DNA from 4 places in the Pengzhenrongella phosphoraccumulans genome. Region 1 is predicted to be linked to each of the others. Evidence: riboswitches for the same ligand, from Rfam matches in the RefSeq annotation. Region 1 holds a riboswitch; each other region holds the start of a gene.
The links. A riboswitch is a leader RNA that binds a small molecule or an ion and turns the genes downstream of it on or off. The one in region 1 is predicted to bind cyclic di-AMP.

Region 1 (4,204 bases):
GAGATGCGCACCCCGGTCGCCACGTTGGGTGCCTACCTGCAGGCGATCACCGAAGGCGTCGAGCAGGCCGACGCCCCAACCCTGGCCATGCTCGGCGACCAGGTCGCGCGTCTGACGCGGCTCAGCGAGGACATCGCCTTGGTCACCACCGCCGAGGAAGGACGCCTGACGATGCGTCGCACGACTCTCGCTGTCGCGCAGGTCGTGGCCGACGCGACCGCGCAGGCGACCCATCGGTACACCACAGGTGGGGTGGTCCTGGATGTCCGGGTCGCGCCGGTCGCCGCGACCGCCAGGATCGACGCCGACGCAGATCGGATCGCGCAGGTTCTCACCAACCTGCTCGACAACGCACTGCGGCACACCTCGCCTGGCGGCCGGGTCACGCTGATGGCGGACCGCGCGGGTGCGTCAGTCCGCATCGTGGTGGCCGATGACGGCGAGGGAATTCCCCCCGACCACCTGCCGCACATCTTCGATCGGTTCTACCGGGTCGACACCGCCCGAGACCGCGCCCACGGCGGATCTGGCGTCGGCTTGGCGATCGCCAAGGTGATCACCGAAGCGCACGGCGGAACCATCACCGCACACAGCGATGGGCCGGGTCGAGGCGCGGTCTTCACCGTGACGCTGCCCGCAGCCGGGGTGGTCTCAGGCCTCTAGGTGCACCTCGGGCTCGTGGCGCCCGCGAGATCCTGCTGGCACCGTGGATGGCCGGTTGGGTTCATCGGTCGGTCGCCGATTCCCTGGCAGACGAGAGCCTGTCCGCTTGGCTCGAATCGGCAGAAGAGCGCACGACGCCCGGCGACTCGGTGTGCGCCGGGCGTCGCGCGCTGCTCAGCCGACCCGGATGAAGGTCGGGTTGGACTGCCAGATGCTCCGGATCTGAATGGTCTGGCCGGGGCGGGGCGCATCGACCTGCAGGTCTCCGCCGGCGTAGATCGCAATGTGACCGGGGGACCAGATGAGGTCTCCGGGCTGGGCGTCGGCACGGGAGACGACCGTGCCGACCTCGCGCTGGGCCGATGAGGTGCGGGGCAAGGTGATGCCGACCTGCGCGTACACGTAGGACGTGTAGCCCGAGCAGTCGAACCCGGCCGGGGTCGTGCCGCCCCACAGGTAGGGCACCCCGACGTACCGCGACGCGATCTCGACGATGGCGCTCCCGTTCGCGCTGGCAGGTGCGGTCGCGCCGATCGCCGCGGCCGGTACGGCTGCGCGAGCCGCGCTCCGCGACGCGGCAGGTGGGGTTGCGCGGGGCGGCGGGGGTGGCGGGTCGGCCACGACGGCGAGCGCGGGGATGTCCAGGGACCAGGACGCCTCGTCGGGCACGCTGACGATCGGCGAGGTCGCGAGCGCCGCGCGTGCGCCTGCGGTGAGGCTGGAGGTGTCCACGGCGGCGTGACTGATGGTGTTCTCGTTGGGCCCGGTGGCGCTCGCCGGTGACGCGATCACCGACATGATCAGGCCGGAGGACGCCGCGACGACGACGGATCGACGACTGACGACCGAGAGAGTCCCGGTCGCGGTAGACGCGAGCTCGGAGAGGGCGGTGACTGGCCGACCGGCTGATCGGTGGCGGGCGGGAATAGAGCTCACGGGCATGGGGACCTCTCCGGTCGCCTTCGGGGTGAGCTGTCGGGTTCGGGCGGGAGTTTGCGCCCGGCCGATCACGAGCGATCGGCTTCACCCCAAGGACACCGACGTGCGATGTCCGCCGTGCTTGGGTCCCCCGCTCCTGCCAGCGAGACTTCGAGAGGGCCATCGGTGGTGGCAGGACTCGGCGTCCACCCCAGGCGACCCGGGATCGCCCCAGGGTGAGCCGACCCTAACTGACGCGAGCCCCGATTGTCACGGTCAGGTCACGGACCCTCGCAGGTGGCCGTCGACGGACACATTCCCCCGAACGCCAACGAGGCGATAGAGGCCGAGGACAACGGTCTCAACGTCCGCGGGCGCGTCGAGCAGATCTACGCCGCCGGAGGATTTGACTCGATCACTGCGGACGACCTTCGCGGCCGGCTGCGTGGGTGGGCCCGGGGCGCTCAACGACGTGACGATCACCCAGGCGTCCGCAGTTTGGGAGCTGCGCTCCGCGGACCCGAACGCGAGCCCGCGTGAGCTGTTCGGACGCGCGATGCGCATCGGGCTCGATCACATCGCATCGACCGTGTACACGATCGCCTTCGCGTACGCGGGAGCCTCTCTCCCGCTGCTCCTTCTCGTCGAGATCCACCAGCTGCCGCTGGCGCAGACGCTGACGGGCGGGGAGTTCGCCGGGGAGATCGTGCGCACCCTGGTCGGGTCCATCGGACTGGTTCTCGCGATCCCGTTGACAACCGCGATCGCCGCCCTCGTTGCGATCGCGGACCCGGCGAAGCCCTCACGTCAACGACACCGCGTGGCCGAGACAGCGGGCTACCACCACTGATCCAGGCATCTCGTGGACCACGAGCGCCCGCGGGCCGCCACGGGTCCCAGGCTTGGACCAACGGTGCGATCCACCCACCGTCACCGGACCTCGCGTATCGACGCGCTGGGGTTGGCATCGGTGACGAGGGCCGACTTCGCCTCCGTCCGTGATGCCGCGATCTTTGTCGGATCTTTGTCGTTTCGTTGCCGGGATCGATGGATTGGGGCGCAATTCTGGAGTCATCCCGAAAGACAGAATCCACCATGCACGTTGAGGAGTTCACATGATGAGCACCAAGAGCAGCACGAAGCTCGGCCGCGCCGTCGCCACCGCGGCGGTCGCAGCCGCCGTCCTTCTTCAGGCCTCGCCGGCCAGCGCTACCAGCGAAAATGCACGTAGCGAGTCCGTCGCCAGCGGCCCTGCCTACGGTCAGCACGTCTCCGAATGCGCCCACGGCGCTGGCTTCTCCGGCACCCACAACCCGGGGATGCACCAGGGGGCGCACGGCTCGGACCTCATGCGGACCATGTCGGCGGTCGCCTAGCAGACGTGCCCACGATTCTCGAGGGAGCGGGCGGGTCGGGCGTGAGCGCCGGCTCGCCGTTCCTGATGGGCTCCTCCGAAATGGTCAGTCGGGCCTGAGCGCGATCCAGGACAATGTCGCTGCGTTGAAGTCCGACGCTGACCAGAAGGTCATCGCCGCCGATGCTTCCCGCTCGGCGGCGCAAGCCCGGCAGGTCGAGATCGAGCAGCTGATCGCAGACCAGAGTGCCGAACAGCGGACCCTTGAGGGCATGAAGGATCATTCCGAGGCTGAACAGGTCGAGATCGACGCGCAGCGCGCCGTGTTGGCGGCCGATCTCGAGCGAATCATCGCGCAGCAGTGCGCCGCCGAAGTTGCGGCGCGAGCGGCGGCGGCCGCAGGCAGGCCCGCACCGCCGCCAGTTCCGGAGCTGTCAGGAGCTGTCGCCCGTTCATTGTTCGGGAACCCCGGGTCTCCCAGGGGGCAATTCATTGAGTACGGACGTCACGCTCGGCGCGAAAGAGCCCCGGCTAGAAGGAGGATAAAGAGATGGCAAGCCTGAGTGCTTCTTTGGAGGCCAATCTAGATAAGCAGGGATTTGACAGTTTCGACACCGAAGCCAAATCCTGCTTCGCAATGCCGCTGCGATTCACCCCCGCCGTGGGCACGATTCTGATCGTAATCGGACTCTTGTTGCAGTCGCCTATCTGGCTCGGAACCATGGCACTCGTTGCCTTGAGCGGGATAGTTTGGCCGCGCGGGATGATCCTCGACCTGGTCTATAACTTCATCGTGCGACACCTGTTTCGATCTCCGCCACTTCCGTCGACACCAACGCCGCGACGATTCTCGTACCTGCTCTCCACGGTAATGCTGGCACTGTCGGCATTGTTTTTTTACAACGGAGCGCCCGTGCTCGGTCTGATCTCCGGAGGATTTGTCGTCGCCGGGGGAGCGATTCTAACCGGCAGTCTCTGGTGCCTCGGTTCGTGGATCTACAGACTGTTCTTCGGGTCGAGCAGAAGTGTCCGGGAATTGCGTTGAACGGGTTGGTGTAGCGGCCCGCGACCAGCGCGAAGTCGATCGCATTGATCCCGCCGCCGACGACCAGGTCTTTCTACTGGCCACGTGCGCCGACTTCCTTATGCCCATGGATAAAGAAGATCGCCGACGCACGGATCCCCTACCGAGTTCCGGGCCGGGCGGAGCTGCCCGAGCGCCTGGACAGCGTGCTCACCGCCATCCACCTGCTCTTCAGCACCGGCCAC
Region 2 (4,204 bases), 530 kb from region 1:
AACCTCGTGGCGAGCGGCCTGTTCGGTGACGGTGCGGCCGCCGTCGTGATGGTGGGCGACGAGCGTGCGCGGACGACGGGCGTCGCGGGGCCGGACGTGATCGCGACCCGCAGCCACCTGTACCCCGAGACGCAGGACGTCCTCGGCTGGGGCATCGGCGGCAGCGGGTTCCGGATCGTGCTCGAGGCGAACCTGCCCGACGTCGTCGGGCGTCACCTGCGCGACGACGTCGTGGACCTGCTCGCCGGGCACGGCCTGAAGCCGGGCGACATCACGACGTGGGTCGCGCACACCGGCGGCCCCAAGATCCTCGAGGCCGCAGCCCGGGTGCTCGACCTGCCGACCGCGGCGCTCGCGCTGAGCTGGGAGTCCCTGGCGCGCGTCGGCAACCTGTCCTCGTCCGGTGTGCTGCACGTGCTCGCGGACACGCTCGCGCTCGGCGGTCAGCAGCCGGGCGACCCCGGGGTGCTCTTCGCCCACGGCCCGGGCATCAGTGCCGAGCTCGTGCTGCTCCGCTGGCCGGACCAGGGCTGAGGGCGCGCCGTGCCTGCCCTGAGCGTGATCGCGTTCGATGCCCTGATCGCGGCCGTCGCCGTCGAACGGATCGCGGAGCTCGTCGTGTCCACCCGCCATGCCCGATGGGCGTTCGCCCGCGGCGGCGTCGAGGCGGGTCGGGGCCACTTCCCGCCCATGGTGCTGCTGCACGCGGGGCTGCTCGTGGCCTGCGTCGTCGAGGTGCACGTCGCCGATCGACCGTTCGTGCCGCTCCTCGGCTGGCTCGCGCTGGTGGCGGCGCTCGCCAGCCAGGCCCTGCGCTGGTGGTGCATCGGCACGCTCGGCCCGCAGTGGAACACGCGCGTGATCGTGGTCCCCGGCCTCGCCCTGGTCGATCGCGGGCCGTACCGCTGGCTGCGGCACCCCAACTACGTCGCGGTCGTCGTCGAGGGGATCGCGCTCCCGCTGGTGCACACCGCCTGGCTGACGGCGCTCGTGTTCACGGTGCTCAACGCGGTGCTGCTGCTCGGGTTCCGTATCCCGACCGAGGAGCGCGCCCTGGTCGCCGCCGCATGAGCACCGCGACCCGCGACACGGATGTGCTGGTCGTCGGCGGCGGGCCGATCGGGCTGGCGGCCGCGATCGAAGCGCGACTGGCCGGCCTGGACGTCGTCGTCGTCGAGCCGCGGGGCGCGTCGATCGACAAGGCCTGCGGCGAGGGGCTGATGCCCGGAGCGGTCGCGGCCCTCGCCCGGATCGGGGTGCACCCGCAGGGTCACCCGCTGCTCGGGATCGGGTACCGCGGCGGCGACCTGCACGCCGACCACCACTTCGAGTCCGGCCCCGGGCTCGGGGTGCGGCGCACGACGCTGCACGCCGCCCTGGACGCCCGCGCGACGGCGCTCGGCGTGCGGCGCGTGGCGGGGCGCGTCGGGACGATCGAGCAGGACCACGACACGGTCTCCGCCGCAGGCCTGCGCGCCGGCTGGCTGCTGGGCTGCGACGGTCTGCACTCGACGGTCCGCCGGGTCGTCGGGCTCGACCGGCCCGCAGCCGGGCCGCCGCGGGGTCGGGGAGACCGCGACCGGCGCCGGTTCGGCCTGCGACAGCACTTCCGCGTCGCACCGTGGACCGACCTGGTCGAGGTCCACTGGGGCCCGACGGTCGAGGCGTACGTCACGCCCGTGGCCGACGACGTCGTCGGCGTGGCACTGCTCGGGCCGCCCCACACGGACTACGCGGGTGCGCTCGCGACCTTTCCCGAGCTCGCCGAGCGGCTTCGAGGGGCCGAGCCTGCCGGCACGCTGCGCGGCGCCGGTCCGCTGCACCAGCGCACGTCGCGACGCACCGCCGGCCGGGTGCGCCTCGTCGGTGATGCGTCCGGGTACGTCGACGCGCTCACGGGCGAGGGGCTCCGGGTGGGGCTCGCCCAGGCGGCCGCCGCCGTCGCGCACCTGGACGACGCCGGAGCGTACGAGCGCGCCTGGTCGGCGTCGACCCGCGACTACCGCCTGCTGACGACCGCGCTCGTGGCCCTGGCGACCTCTCCGCTACGCCGGGTGATCGTGCCCACCGCGGTGCACCTGCCGTCGGCCTTCGGCGCGGTGGTCGAACGCCTTGCGCGCTAGGACGAATTGCCGCATAGCAGGCGCGCTTTTGCCCCGAGGCGATCGGTTTGTCCTCGCAGCCCCTCGGCGCGGTAGGGTCGAGCGTCCCTGAGGTTCATCCTCAGGTACGCCCAAGGTGGACCGCCGAGTCCTGCCACCACCGTCTGGGCACCAGGACTTCTCGCTGGCAGGAGCGGGGGAACCACGATCGTCGGGCGCCGCCAGTCGGTGTCCTTGGGGTGAAGCGGGTCGGTACCTCGACCCGCCGGGCGCGACTTCCGCCCGAACCCGACAGCTCACCCCACAGGCGACCGGAGAGGTCACCATGGCTGTGAGCACCACGCCCGCCCGTCATCGCGCGACCGGTCGACCGAGCACCATGCTCGGTGACCTCGCGGACGCAGCCACCGGCAGCCTCGCGTCGGTCGGACGGCGATCCGTCGTCGTCGCTGCCGCTTCCGGTCTCGTGGTCTCCGCGATGGCCGCACCGGCCGGTGCCGCCGAGCCCGGTGACGCGAGCGTCGCGGTGCCGTCAGCCGCCGGCGCCCTCCCGGCCGAGAGCGTGGCTACGGGCGTCGACACGTCCGCGCTGACCTCCGCCGCTCGTGCGGTGCTGGCGTCCGCGCCGGTGGTGAGCGTCGCCGCCGACTCGGCATGGGCGCTGGACATCCCCGCGCTCACCGTCGTCGCCGACCCGCCGCCGCCCGTCCGGGCGCGGGCCGCGTCTCGCAGCGCAGTGCGCGCCGCCATCCCGACGACCACGGGCGCACCGGCCCCCGCCAGCGCGAACGGCAGCGCCGTGATCGAGATCGCGGCCCGGTACGTCGGGGTCCCGTACGTGTACGGCGGCACCACGCCGAGCGGGTTCGACTGCTCCGGCTTCACCTCCTACGTGTTCGCCCAGCTCGGCATCGCCCTCCCGCGCACCTCCAGCGCCCAGCGCAACGCCGGCACGGTCGTCTCGCGTGCGGACGCCCAGCCCGGCGACCTCGTGTGGCACCCGGGGCACGTGGCGATCTATGCCGGTGGCGATCAGCTGATCGACGCACCGCAGCCCGGCGGGAGCGTCCAGTTCCGCGCGATCTACTTCTCCAACCCGGTCTTCATCCGGATCAGCTGACCGCGGACCGCCAGCGTCGGCGGTCAGCGCTCGAAGCGGCGCAACCGCAGGCTGTTGGTGACGACGAAGACCGACGAGAACGCCATCGCGGCGCCCGCGATCATCGGGTTGAGCAGCCCCGCGGCTGCCAGCGGGAGTGCCGCGAGGTTGTAGGCGAAGGCCCAGAACAGGTTCCCCTTGATGGTGCCGAGGGTGCGCCGCGAGAGCCGGATCGCGACCCCGGCCGACCGCAGGTCCGAGCGCACCAGCGTCAGGTCGCTGGCCTCGATGGCCACGTCGGTGCCCGAGCCCATCGCCAGCCCGAGGTCGGACTGCGCGAGAGCGGCGGCGTCGTTCACCCCGTCGCCCACCATCGCGACGACGTGGCCCTCGGCCTGCAGCCGGCGGATCACCTCGACCTTGTCGGCCGGGCGCACCTGGGCGATGACGTCCTGCGGATGGATGCCGACCTGCTCCGCGACCGCGGCGGCCGACCGGGCGTTGTCCCCGGTGAGCAAGATCGGGCGCAGGCCGAGCCGGCGCAGCTCGCCGATCGCCTCGGCGCTGGACACCTTGACGGTGTCCGCGACCACGACGACGCCGCGGATCTCGCCGTCCCAGCCGACCCACACGGGGCTGCGGCCCTGACTCTCGGCGGCGTCGGCCGCGGTGACCAGGGCCGCGGGGGCGTGCTGGGCCCAGTCCTCGGCCAGCCAGGTGCGTTGTCCGACCGTCACGGCGCGCCCGTCGACGACCCCGGCGACGCCGCGTCCCTCGGTGCTCGCGAAGCTCTCGACGGGCGGGAGCGTGCCGCAGCGCTCCCGCGCGCCGTCGGCGACGGCGCGCGCGATCGGGTGCTCCGACGCGTGCTCGAGGGCGCCCGCGAGCAGCAGGACCTCCCCCTCGTTCGCTCCCGCGGCGGCGACGACCTCGACGAGGCTCATCTGGCCCGTGGTCACCGTGCCTGTCTTGTCGAGCACGATGGTGTCGACCCGACGGGTGG
Region 3 (4,204 bases), 1.3 Mb from region 1:
GCGAGCAGCACCAGCGTGGCGATCGCGGGGGTGTTGAGGGTCTGGTCCTGCCGCGAGTTCGCGATCGCGGTGCGCAACGAGAGGAACTCCGGCACCCAACGGCCGCTCGACTCGAGCTCGGCCGAGCGCGCGACGGCGTCGGGCGAGAGCAGCGCGAGCCACAGGCCGCCGTCGGACGCGAAGCATTTCTGCGGGGCGAAGTAGTAGGCATCCGTCTCCGCGATGTCCACGGCGAGCCCACCGGCGGCCGACGTCGCGTCCACGAGCGTCAGCGCACCCTGCTCCCGGGATCCCGCCACCCGGCGCACGGGGGCCATGACCCCGGTGGACGTCTCGTTGTGCGGCCAGGCGTAGACGTCGACGTCGTCCTCGAGCTCGGGTCGCGCGAGCTGGCCGGCCGGTGCCGTCCGCAGGGTGGGCTCGGCGAGGAACGGGGCGCGGGACGTGGCGGTCGCGAACTTCGCGCCGAACTCGCCGAACGTGGTGTGCTGCGCGCGCTCGCGGACCAGGCAGAGCGTGGCCAGGTCCCAGAACGCCGTCGACCCGCCGTTGCCCAGCACGACCTCGTAGCCGTCGGGGAGACTGAACAGGTCACCGAGGCCCTCGCGGATGCGTCCGACGAGGCTGCGGACGGGGGTCTGGCGGTGGGAGGTGCCCAGCAGCGAGCCGCCGACCGCGGCCAGAGCGGCGACCTGCTCGGCGCGGATCTTGCTCGGACCGCAGCCGAACCTCCCGTCGTCCGGCAGCAGCCCCGCAGGGATCGCGATGGCGGGGGGCGTGTTACCAGTCGGCTCGGGCACCTCGCGAGCCTAACCTCGCGTGCGGCGCGGACCACCATGACCGGCCTCCGGGCCGCGCAAACCCCCTGGTGGGCACCCCCGACGACACCCCGGAACACCCCGTAGCCTGGGGCCAGAGCGTGATCAACCCGAGAGGCCTTCCGTGAGCGACCTGATCGACACCACCGAGATGTACCTGCGGACCATCTTCGAGCTGTCCGAAGAGGGCATCGTGCCGCTGCGCGCCCGGATCGCCGAGCGGCTGGGGCACTCGGGCCCGACCGTCTCGCAGACCGTGGCGCGGATGGAGCGCGACGGTCTCGTCATCGTCACGGGGGACCGGCATCTCGAGCTGACCCAGGCCGGGCTGCTCAAGGCGACGCGCGTCATGCGCAAGCACCGCCTCGCCGAGCGCCTGCTGACGGACGTCATCGGCCTGGACTGGGAGTTCGTGCACGACGAGGCCTGCCGCTGGGAGCACGTGATGAGCGACCGGGTTGAACGGCGCCTGCTCGAGCTCCTCGACCACCCCCGGCACTCGCCGTACGGCAACCCGATCCCGGGGCTCGCCGAGCTCGGCGACCAGGCCGCACCGGAGGGTTTCCTCGACGGCGTCGTCGCGCTCGCCCAGATCGCGCCGCTCGACGGCGGCACGATCCAGGCCGTGGTCGCGCGGCTCGGGGAGCCCGTCCAGACCGACCCCGAGCTCCTCAGCCGCCTTGCCGAGGCGGGGGTCACCCCCGGCGCGGAGATCAGCGTCGGCAGCGGCCGCGGGGTCGTGACGGTCCGCACCGCCGGCAAGGACCACTACCTCGATCTGCCGGAAGAGATCTCGCGGCACATCTTCGTCAAGGCCTGATCAAACCCACCCGGTGTGACTTTCGTCACCGTAACCGAAACGTGACATTGGGTGGGCCTGTCCGGTACGTTCAACTTGCTCCTCGGAACCCTCATCCGCAGGAGCCCTCGAGCGGATCGCCTAATCCTGCCGCCGCACGGGGTTCCGTACGACTTCGCCGGCAGGGGCGGGGGACCCAAGTTCGTGGACACCGGTGACGGTGACCTTGGGGTGAAGCTGGGCGGACGTCGGTAACGACGCCCAATCAGCCGGGTGAACTCTTCCTACCCGAACCCGACAGCTGACCTCGTAGGCGTTCGGAGAGGCATCACGTGACTGTGAGCATCGCCCGGCACCGCTCTGCGCGCCGACCTGTGACACCACTGAGTGACTTCGCTACCGCCGCAACCGGATCGATGGCCGTCGTCGGCCGCCGCTCGGCTGTCGTTGCTGCCGCTGCCGGACTGGTCGTCTCGACCTTCGGCGCGCCGGCCACCGCGGCGACGTCCGCCGAGAACGCCTCGTCGGTCCCGGCCGTCGACACCTCGGCACTGACCGCCTCGGCGCGTGCCGCTCTCGAGACCGCCCCGGTCGTCACCGTCGCCGCCGACGCCTCCTGGACGCTCGACGTCCCGGCCGTCACGGTCGTCGTCGACGCTCCCAAGCCCAAGCCCGTCACCCGTACCGCTGCGGCAGCGTCTCGCTCGGCCGCTCGGACCGCTGTGCCGGCCGCCGCGAACAGCCCCGTCCCGCAGTCGGTCTCCGGCAACGCGGTCCTCGAGGTCGCGGCCCGTTACGTCGGCGTCCCGTACCGGTCGGGCGGCAAGACCCCCGAGGGCTTCGACTGCTCCGGCTTCACCGCCTACGTGTACGGCCAGCTCGGCATCTCGATGACGTCGCAGTCGTCCGCCCAGCGCAACGTCGGCACCGTGGTCTCCCGCGCGGACGCCCTCCCCGGTGACCTGATCTGGAGCCCCGGCCACGTCGCCATCTACGCCGGCGGCAACACGCAGATCGACGCGCCGAAGCCCGGCGGCTCCGTCCAGTTCCGCGCCATCTGGCAGTCCAACCCGGTGTTCATCCGGGTCAGCTGACCGATCCCCCAACGTTCGGCCCCGGTAGCGCGTCAGGCGCCGCCGGGGCCGTCGCGCGTTCGGGGTAGGGGGCGCGAGCCCCGCCCATCGCCGCGGCCGGGACCTTCCAGAGACGGCCCCGGCTGGTGGCGACGCGGTGTGCGGTTACGATTGTCGCGCTTGTACCTCCACAGCGGGCCGAGTCAGCCAGACGGGCCCGACAACCTGGTCCTGGAGCTCATCGTGCTGATGCCCGTGGCGCCCCCCCGACGGACGTTGCTGCTCAACGCGAGCCTGGAACCCCTCTGCGTGGTGAGCGTCCATCGCGCCGTCGTGCTCGTGCTGACCGGCAAGGCGATGGTTTTGGAGACGGACGGCCGACTGCTGCACTCGGAGCGGTCCGCGGTGCCGGTGCCCCTCGTGATGTGCCTCGTGCGGTACGTGCACGTCCCGCACCGCCGCACGGTTCCGCCGACCCGGCGCACGGTGCTGCAGCGCGACGACCACCGCTGCGCGTACTGCGGGGGCACAGCGGACACCGTGGACCATGTCCAGCCCCGGTCGCGCGGGGGCCGGCACGAGTGGACCAACGTCGTGGCGGCGTGCGCCCGGTGCAACCATCGCAAGGCTGACCGGCTGCTCGCGGAGCTCGGGTGGCAGCTCGAGTTCAGCCCGCACGCCCCGCGGGGGGTGGCGGCGCTGTTCGCTGCGACAGTTCGGACGGATCCGTCCTGGTCTGCCTACCTGGTGGCCTGAGCAGCCCCGCACCGACGGGAATGTATCGGCAAAGGTTTTGGCACGCCCAGCCCTTCCCGCAGGGTATTTTCGAGGGACACTAGAGCAAAGATGCTCTGGGAGTCTCGGGAGGAACAGCCATGACGCGCGACAACGTGGTTCTGGTCGGGGTGGATGGCTCCGCGGCCAGTCTGCACGCGCTCGACTGGGCGGCCGCCGAGGCCGTCACTCACGGGTTCACTCTCAAGCTGGTGTGCGCCTACTCGCTCCCGTCGTTCACCGCAGCCTCCCTCGACGGCGGCTACGCAGCCCTCGACGACACAGCGATCCAGGAGGGCGCCAAGGTCGTGCTCGCCGAGGCCCAGGCGCGCGCCGACTCGCTCGGGGTGGCGGCGACGTCGTGCCTGGCGACCGGGGATGCGACCGGGGTGCTGGTCGACATGTCCCGCACGGCGCGCCTGGTCGTGCTGGGGACGCGGGGTGGGGGCGGGTTCGCCGACCGCCTGCTCGGCACCGTCTCGTCCGCGCTCCCGGCGCACGCCTTCTGCCCCACCGTCGTCGTGCCCACCCGCCCGCCGGCGCGTGCGAACGACGTCGAACAGGCACCGATCGCCCCGGTGCGCCGCATCGTCGTGGGGGTCGACGGCTCACCCGCCTCGGACCTGGCCCTGCGGCAGGCGATCCGGGAGGCGAAGGCCTGGGGCGCCGAGCTGACGGCGGTCGCCGGTGTGCCGCTGGGTTCCGGCACGGGAGCGCTCGCGTGGCTGCCCGCCGCGATC
Region 4 (4,204 bases), 180 kb from region 1:
TTTCCTGGTCGCTCGGTATTGGGCTGTTCACGGTCCTGCTCGGCGCCTGGAAGGTCGGCGTGTGGGCGAACCACTGGTACATCGCCGAGCACTTCTACTACGTCGATGTGAACGAGGCGGCCAAGACCGGTCCGTACTGGGACATCACGCAGCTCCTGAGGTCGGGGAACGAGTCACTGCTCGAGGGCTTCGTCTACCTCGGCATTGCTGCAATTTGCTTCGGACTTTTCGCCGTCCTGAGCCGCCGCCACCCGCGGTAGGGACTCCGAACTCCGAGGCCACAATCGAGTCGTTCCACCCCACCGGCGGCCACCAACCGGGCTTTGAGGCAGGTTGCCGGCACGCGCGATGCTGAGCGACAGCGAAGCGGTGGCCACGGCCGTTGTTGACGATGTGGGAGGACGGGACCGTGACGAGCAAGCCTGACCGTCAACATGCCAGCCGCGGTTCCCTCGGCCCGCGCGCTTGACCCCGTCATCTTCATCAGATCTTCATCGAATCTCGACCCTACGAGCGGGGTTCGCCAACGAACTTTGGGATGCCCAGCGGGCGGTCATCGCAGCGCCTCGCGGGTTGCAGTAGACCGATGAATCTGGAATTGATCGTGGGAGGTGCATGTTGGTCCCGAAACGCCCTCTCCCTGGGGGCCGAGCCGTCCCCGCCGACGTGCGTGATTCCGGTCGCGTCGGTGGGGGTTCTCGGTGAACGGCGAACTACGCGTGCACCGCCTTAGGGCACGGCCGCCCCGCGCTGCTCCTTGGGGAACGCCGTCGGGCCACCAATGCGAGCACGTGCCTTCGCGCGCACCCACCACCCTTACAACGCCGCACACCACTCGAAAGTCATTGCCACGAGCCGATTGTCCTGTTGTCCACCGAGCCTTGGAGAAACACCATGAACGTCAAGACCCGCATGACAGCTGTCGGCGGCGCGCTCGCGCTCGCCGTGGTCCTGTCCGCGTGCGCCGGTCAGGAAAGTGCGCCAGCCGCGAGCAGTCCCTCCAGCGCTTCGTCCCCGTCCGTGGCCGTGCCGGTCGACGCCAGCCACAACGACGCCGATGTCACGTTCACCCAAAACATGGTGGTGCACCACGAGGGTGCCGTCCTGATGGCCGATCTTGCAGGACGCACCGCCAGCACCGCAGAGGTCAAAACCCTGGCGGAACGCATCGCTGCCGCCCAGGATCCTGAGATCCGCGAGATGCAGTCGTGGCTGATGGCGTGGGGTGAGCAGAGCGCGGCCGACGTCGACATGGACGGGATGGACATGGGCGGCATGGACATGGGCGGGCTGAGCCAGACAGAGGCGATGGCTGAGCTCAATGCCGTCACCGGGACGGAGTTCGATCGTCGCTTCCTCGAGCTGATGATCGATCACCACCGAGGCGCCATCGAGATGTCCGACTCTCAGCTCGCCGCGGGCAGCAACCCCCAAGCTCTCGAACTCGCCCAATCCATCATCGACGCACAAAAGGCGGAGATCACCGAGATGGAGCAGCTCCTCAAGGGCCTGTAGTTCGATCCCGCATCATCCGCGGCCGGGCGCGCTGTGCACCTGTCGGCTGCACTCAACTTGCTCTGTGCCCTGATCGCACGATTCGGGAGGGTCGGCGACTGGGCGGCCGAGAGGTGCGAGTGCCGGAGCAAGGAACGCGAGACGCCCAGCGGCGTGGCCGCTGGGCGCCTCGCGCTTTTCAGCTCACCCGGATGAACGTGGGGTTGGACTGCCAGATGCTCCGGATCTGGATGGTCTGACCGGGCTTTGGTGCATCGACCTGCAGGTCGCCGCCGGCGTAAATCGAGATGTGACCTGGGGACCAGATGAGGTCGCCTGGCTGGGCGTCGGCACGTGAGACAACCGTGCCGACGTTGCGCTGAGCCGACGAGGTTCGGGGCAAGGTGATGCCGACCTGCGCGTACACGTAGGACGTGAAGCCCGAGCAGTCGAACCCGGACGGTGTCGTACCGCCCCACAGATAGGGCACACCGACGTAACGGGATGCGATCTCGACAATCGCACTGCCGTTCGCGCTCGCCGGTGCAGTCGCGCCGATTTCCGTGGCCGGGGCGGCCTCCGCGGGGACCGCTGCGCGGGCCGTGCTGCGCGATGCGGCAGGCGGGGCCACACGGACCGGCGGGGGCGGTGGGGGCGGCGGGTCGGCGACGATGGTGAGCGTGGGAGTGTCCAGAGACCAGGACGCGTCGACTGGCACGCTGACGACCGGTGAGGTTGCGAGGACTGCGCGTGCACCGGCCGTCAGGCTGGAGGTGTCCACGGCGGGGTGGCTGGTGTTGATCTCGGCGGACACGGTGGCCGTCGCAGGTGCAGCGAACACCGACATGACCAGTCCGGAGGACGCCACCACGACGACGGATCGACGACCCACGACCGAGATGGCCCCGGTCGCGGTGGAGGCGAGGTCGGACAGGGCTGTGACGGGCCGACTGGCTGATCGGTGGCGGGCGGGGATTGAGCTCACGGGCATGGGGGACCTCTCCGGTCGCCTTCGGGGTGAGCTGTCGGGTTCGGGCGGGAGTATGCGCCCGGCCGATCACACAACGATCGGCTTCACCCCAAGGACACCGAGTGCGATGTCCATCGTGCTTGGGTCCCCCGCTCCTGCCAGCGAGACTTCGCGAGGTCCATCGGTGGTGGCAGGATTCGGCGGTCCACCTCAGGGCACCCGGGAATGGCCCCCGGGTTGACCCGACCCTAAATGAAGCGCGCCCCGATTGTCACGGTCAGGTCACAACGTGCTGATTGGTGAGAACGCCAGTCGACACGGCCCAGGCTGTCACAGGGCGCTGCTCGCTGGCCCAGCACCTCTGGCCCGGACCCGGCCCTCGGCGCGAGTCCGGTGGCCGTCCGCCTTGTCGCTCATGCCGCGGTGATCAGATGTCAGAGATCGGGCGGCCCTCCTGGGCCTACGGGTCCTGGCCGTCGAAGCGGTCCCGATGATCCTGCCGCCCGATGATCCCTCGACAGGACCCGGTCCCGCGCCAACAACTGGCACCCGCGCGCAGTATCAAGACGGCAGAGTCAGTCGACTGCGAATGTGGTCGCGGTACAGGAATGAACCGGCACCAGGGCAGGTGACGAGTGTCAGGTCACCGTGAGTTCGGTGGACATCCCGGCGGCGTAGTGGCCGGGGAGGTTGCAGGCCAGCTCGTAGTGGCCGGGGGGCAGGGTCAGGGTGACCCATCCGGAGGTGCCCGGCGCGATTCCTTCGCCGGTGCCCTCGGCGTTGGTGCTCGACGCCTCGCCGAGGCTGCCGGTCTCGTCGATCTGGTTGTCGGCGCCGATGGTGCGGTTGCCGGCCGATTCGCCGTCGGCGAGCGGCAGGACGACCAGCTCGTGGTCTCTGCGGCCGTCGTTGGTCACCAGGAACGACACCTGTCCGTGGGCCACGGTGGTGCGGTCGGCGCGTAGATACATCATCCCGCCGCCCATGCCGGTGCGGCCGCCCATCATGGGGCCGCCCATGTCCGCCGCCGAGACGCGAACGACCTGCCCGGGCAGGTCCGGCGCCGCCTGCGCCGCGTCGGACCCGTACCCCGAGCCGCCGAACCCGGAACCCATGGACGAGCCCTGACCCCAGGTCCCGCCCCACGCCACTGCGGCGAAGATCGAGCCGAGCAGGACCGTCAGGGTCGCGGCCAGGGCCGCGATCAGCCATCCCCGGCGGGGCTGCCGCGTGGTGGTCGAGGGTGCCGTCATCGGTTGCCTCCTCGCGCCGCGGTGATTGCCGCGCGGTGTGCCTGGTAGGTCTCGCCGTCGATGTCGCCCTGGGCCAGTCGGCGGTCGAGGATCTCGAACGGGGACTCCTGTCCGGGCGTTGCCGGCCACGGCGTGGGGGTCGCCCCGGTCTCGGTGCGCCTGCTGTTCGACGGCAGGAGTCGGAGCACCAACCACACGGTCAGTGCGATCAGTGCGATCCAGAACAGGCCCATGAAGACCCACCCGCCGCTGTTCATGCCGTTCCCGTACCAACCCATCATGTCCGTCTCCTTCGCTCGCGCGTGTTTCGTCGGTGCTGACTCCACCCTCTCGTCGCCACACGAGGATCCCGGCGAGGAACGACAAAGATCCGACGAAGATCCGAGTTGCGTGGTTCATCCGGGGGTTGTTGGCCTGAAATTCCGCGAGATGCGCAAAGTGCCCGACGTCGTCGGTTCGCTGGACCCCGAAATCGACGCGGGCTCTC

Region 2: linked by a shared signal. The riboswitch ahead of VTA80_RS20665 (C40 family peptidase) and the one ahead of VTA80_RS00190 (C40 family peptidase) in region 1 are both predicted to bind cyclic di-AMP.
Region 3: linked by a shared signal. The riboswitch ahead of VTA80_RS05980 (C40 family peptidase) and the one ahead of VTA80_RS00190 (C40 family peptidase) in region 1 are both predicted to bind cyclic di-AMP.
Region 4: linked by a shared signal. The riboswitch ahead of VTA80_RS01040 (C40 family peptidase) and the one ahead of VTA80_RS00190 (C40 family peptidase) in region 1 are both predicted to bind cyclic di-AMP.

What each region holds. Positions count from the first base shown of each region.
Region 1 is NZ_CP144210.1:33,667-37,870, reverse strand. It holds gene VTA80_RS00195 (ATP-binding protein) at 1-663, shown strand, start outside; gene VTA80_RS00190 (C40 family peptidase) at 838-1,605, opposite strand; cyclic di-AMP (ydaO/yuaA leader) riboswitch at 1,607-1,796, opposite strand; gene VTA80_RS00185 (YibE/F family protein) at 1,988-2,431, shown strand; gene VTA80_RS00180 (hypothetical protein) at 2,700-2,957, shown strand; gene VTA80_RS00175 (hypothetical protein) at 3,082-3,498, shown strand; gene VTA80_RS00170 (DUF4395 family protein) at 3,486-3,980, shown strand; gene VTA80_RS00165 (RNA polymerase sigma factor) at 4,166-4,204, shown strand, end outside.
Region 2 is NZ_CP144210.1:4,466,561-4,470,764, reverse strand. It holds gene VTA80_RS20680 (type III polyketide synthase) at 1-534, shown strand, start outside; gene VTA80_RS20675 (isoprenylcysteine carboxyl methyltransferase family protein) at 553-1,071, shown strand; gene VTA80_RS20670 (NAD(P)/FAD-dependent oxidoreductase) at 1,068-2,123, shown strand; cyclic di-AMP (ydaO/yuaA leader) riboswitch at 2,235-2,426, shown strand; gene VTA80_RS20665 (C40 family peptidase) at 2,428-3,222, shown strand; gene VTA80_RS20660 (heavy metal translocating P-type ATPase) at 3,246-4,204, opposite strand, start outside.
Region 3 is NZ_CP144210.1:1,289,214-1,293,417, reverse strand. It holds gene serC (phosphoserine transaminase) at 1-800, opposite strand, end outside; gene VTA80_RS05985 (metal-dependent transcriptional regulator) at 943-1,638, shown strand; cyclic di-AMP (ydaO/yuaA leader) riboswitch at 1,746-1,947, shown strand; gene VTA80_RS05980 (C40 family peptidase) at 2,034-2,711, shown strand; gene VTA80_RS05975 (HNH endonuclease) at 2,940-3,446, shown strand; gene VTA80_RS05970 (universal stress protein) at 3,566-4,204, shown strand, end outside.
Region 4 is NZ_CP144210.1:209,584-213,787, reverse strand. It holds gene VTA80_RS01050 (hypothetical protein) at 1-260, shown strand, start outside; gene VTA80_RS01045 (DUF305 domain-containing protein) at 895-1,515, shown strand; gene VTA80_RS01040 (C40 family peptidase) at 1,694-2,485, opposite strand; cyclic di-AMP (ydaO/yuaA leader) riboswitch at 2,488-2,677, opposite strand; gene VTA80_RS01035 (plastocyanin/azurin family copper-binding protein) at 3,103-3,717, opposite strand; gene VTA80_RS01030 (SHOCT domain-containing protein) at 3,714-3,998, opposite strand; gene VTA80_RS01025 (hypothetical protein) at 3,997-4,204, shown strand, end outside.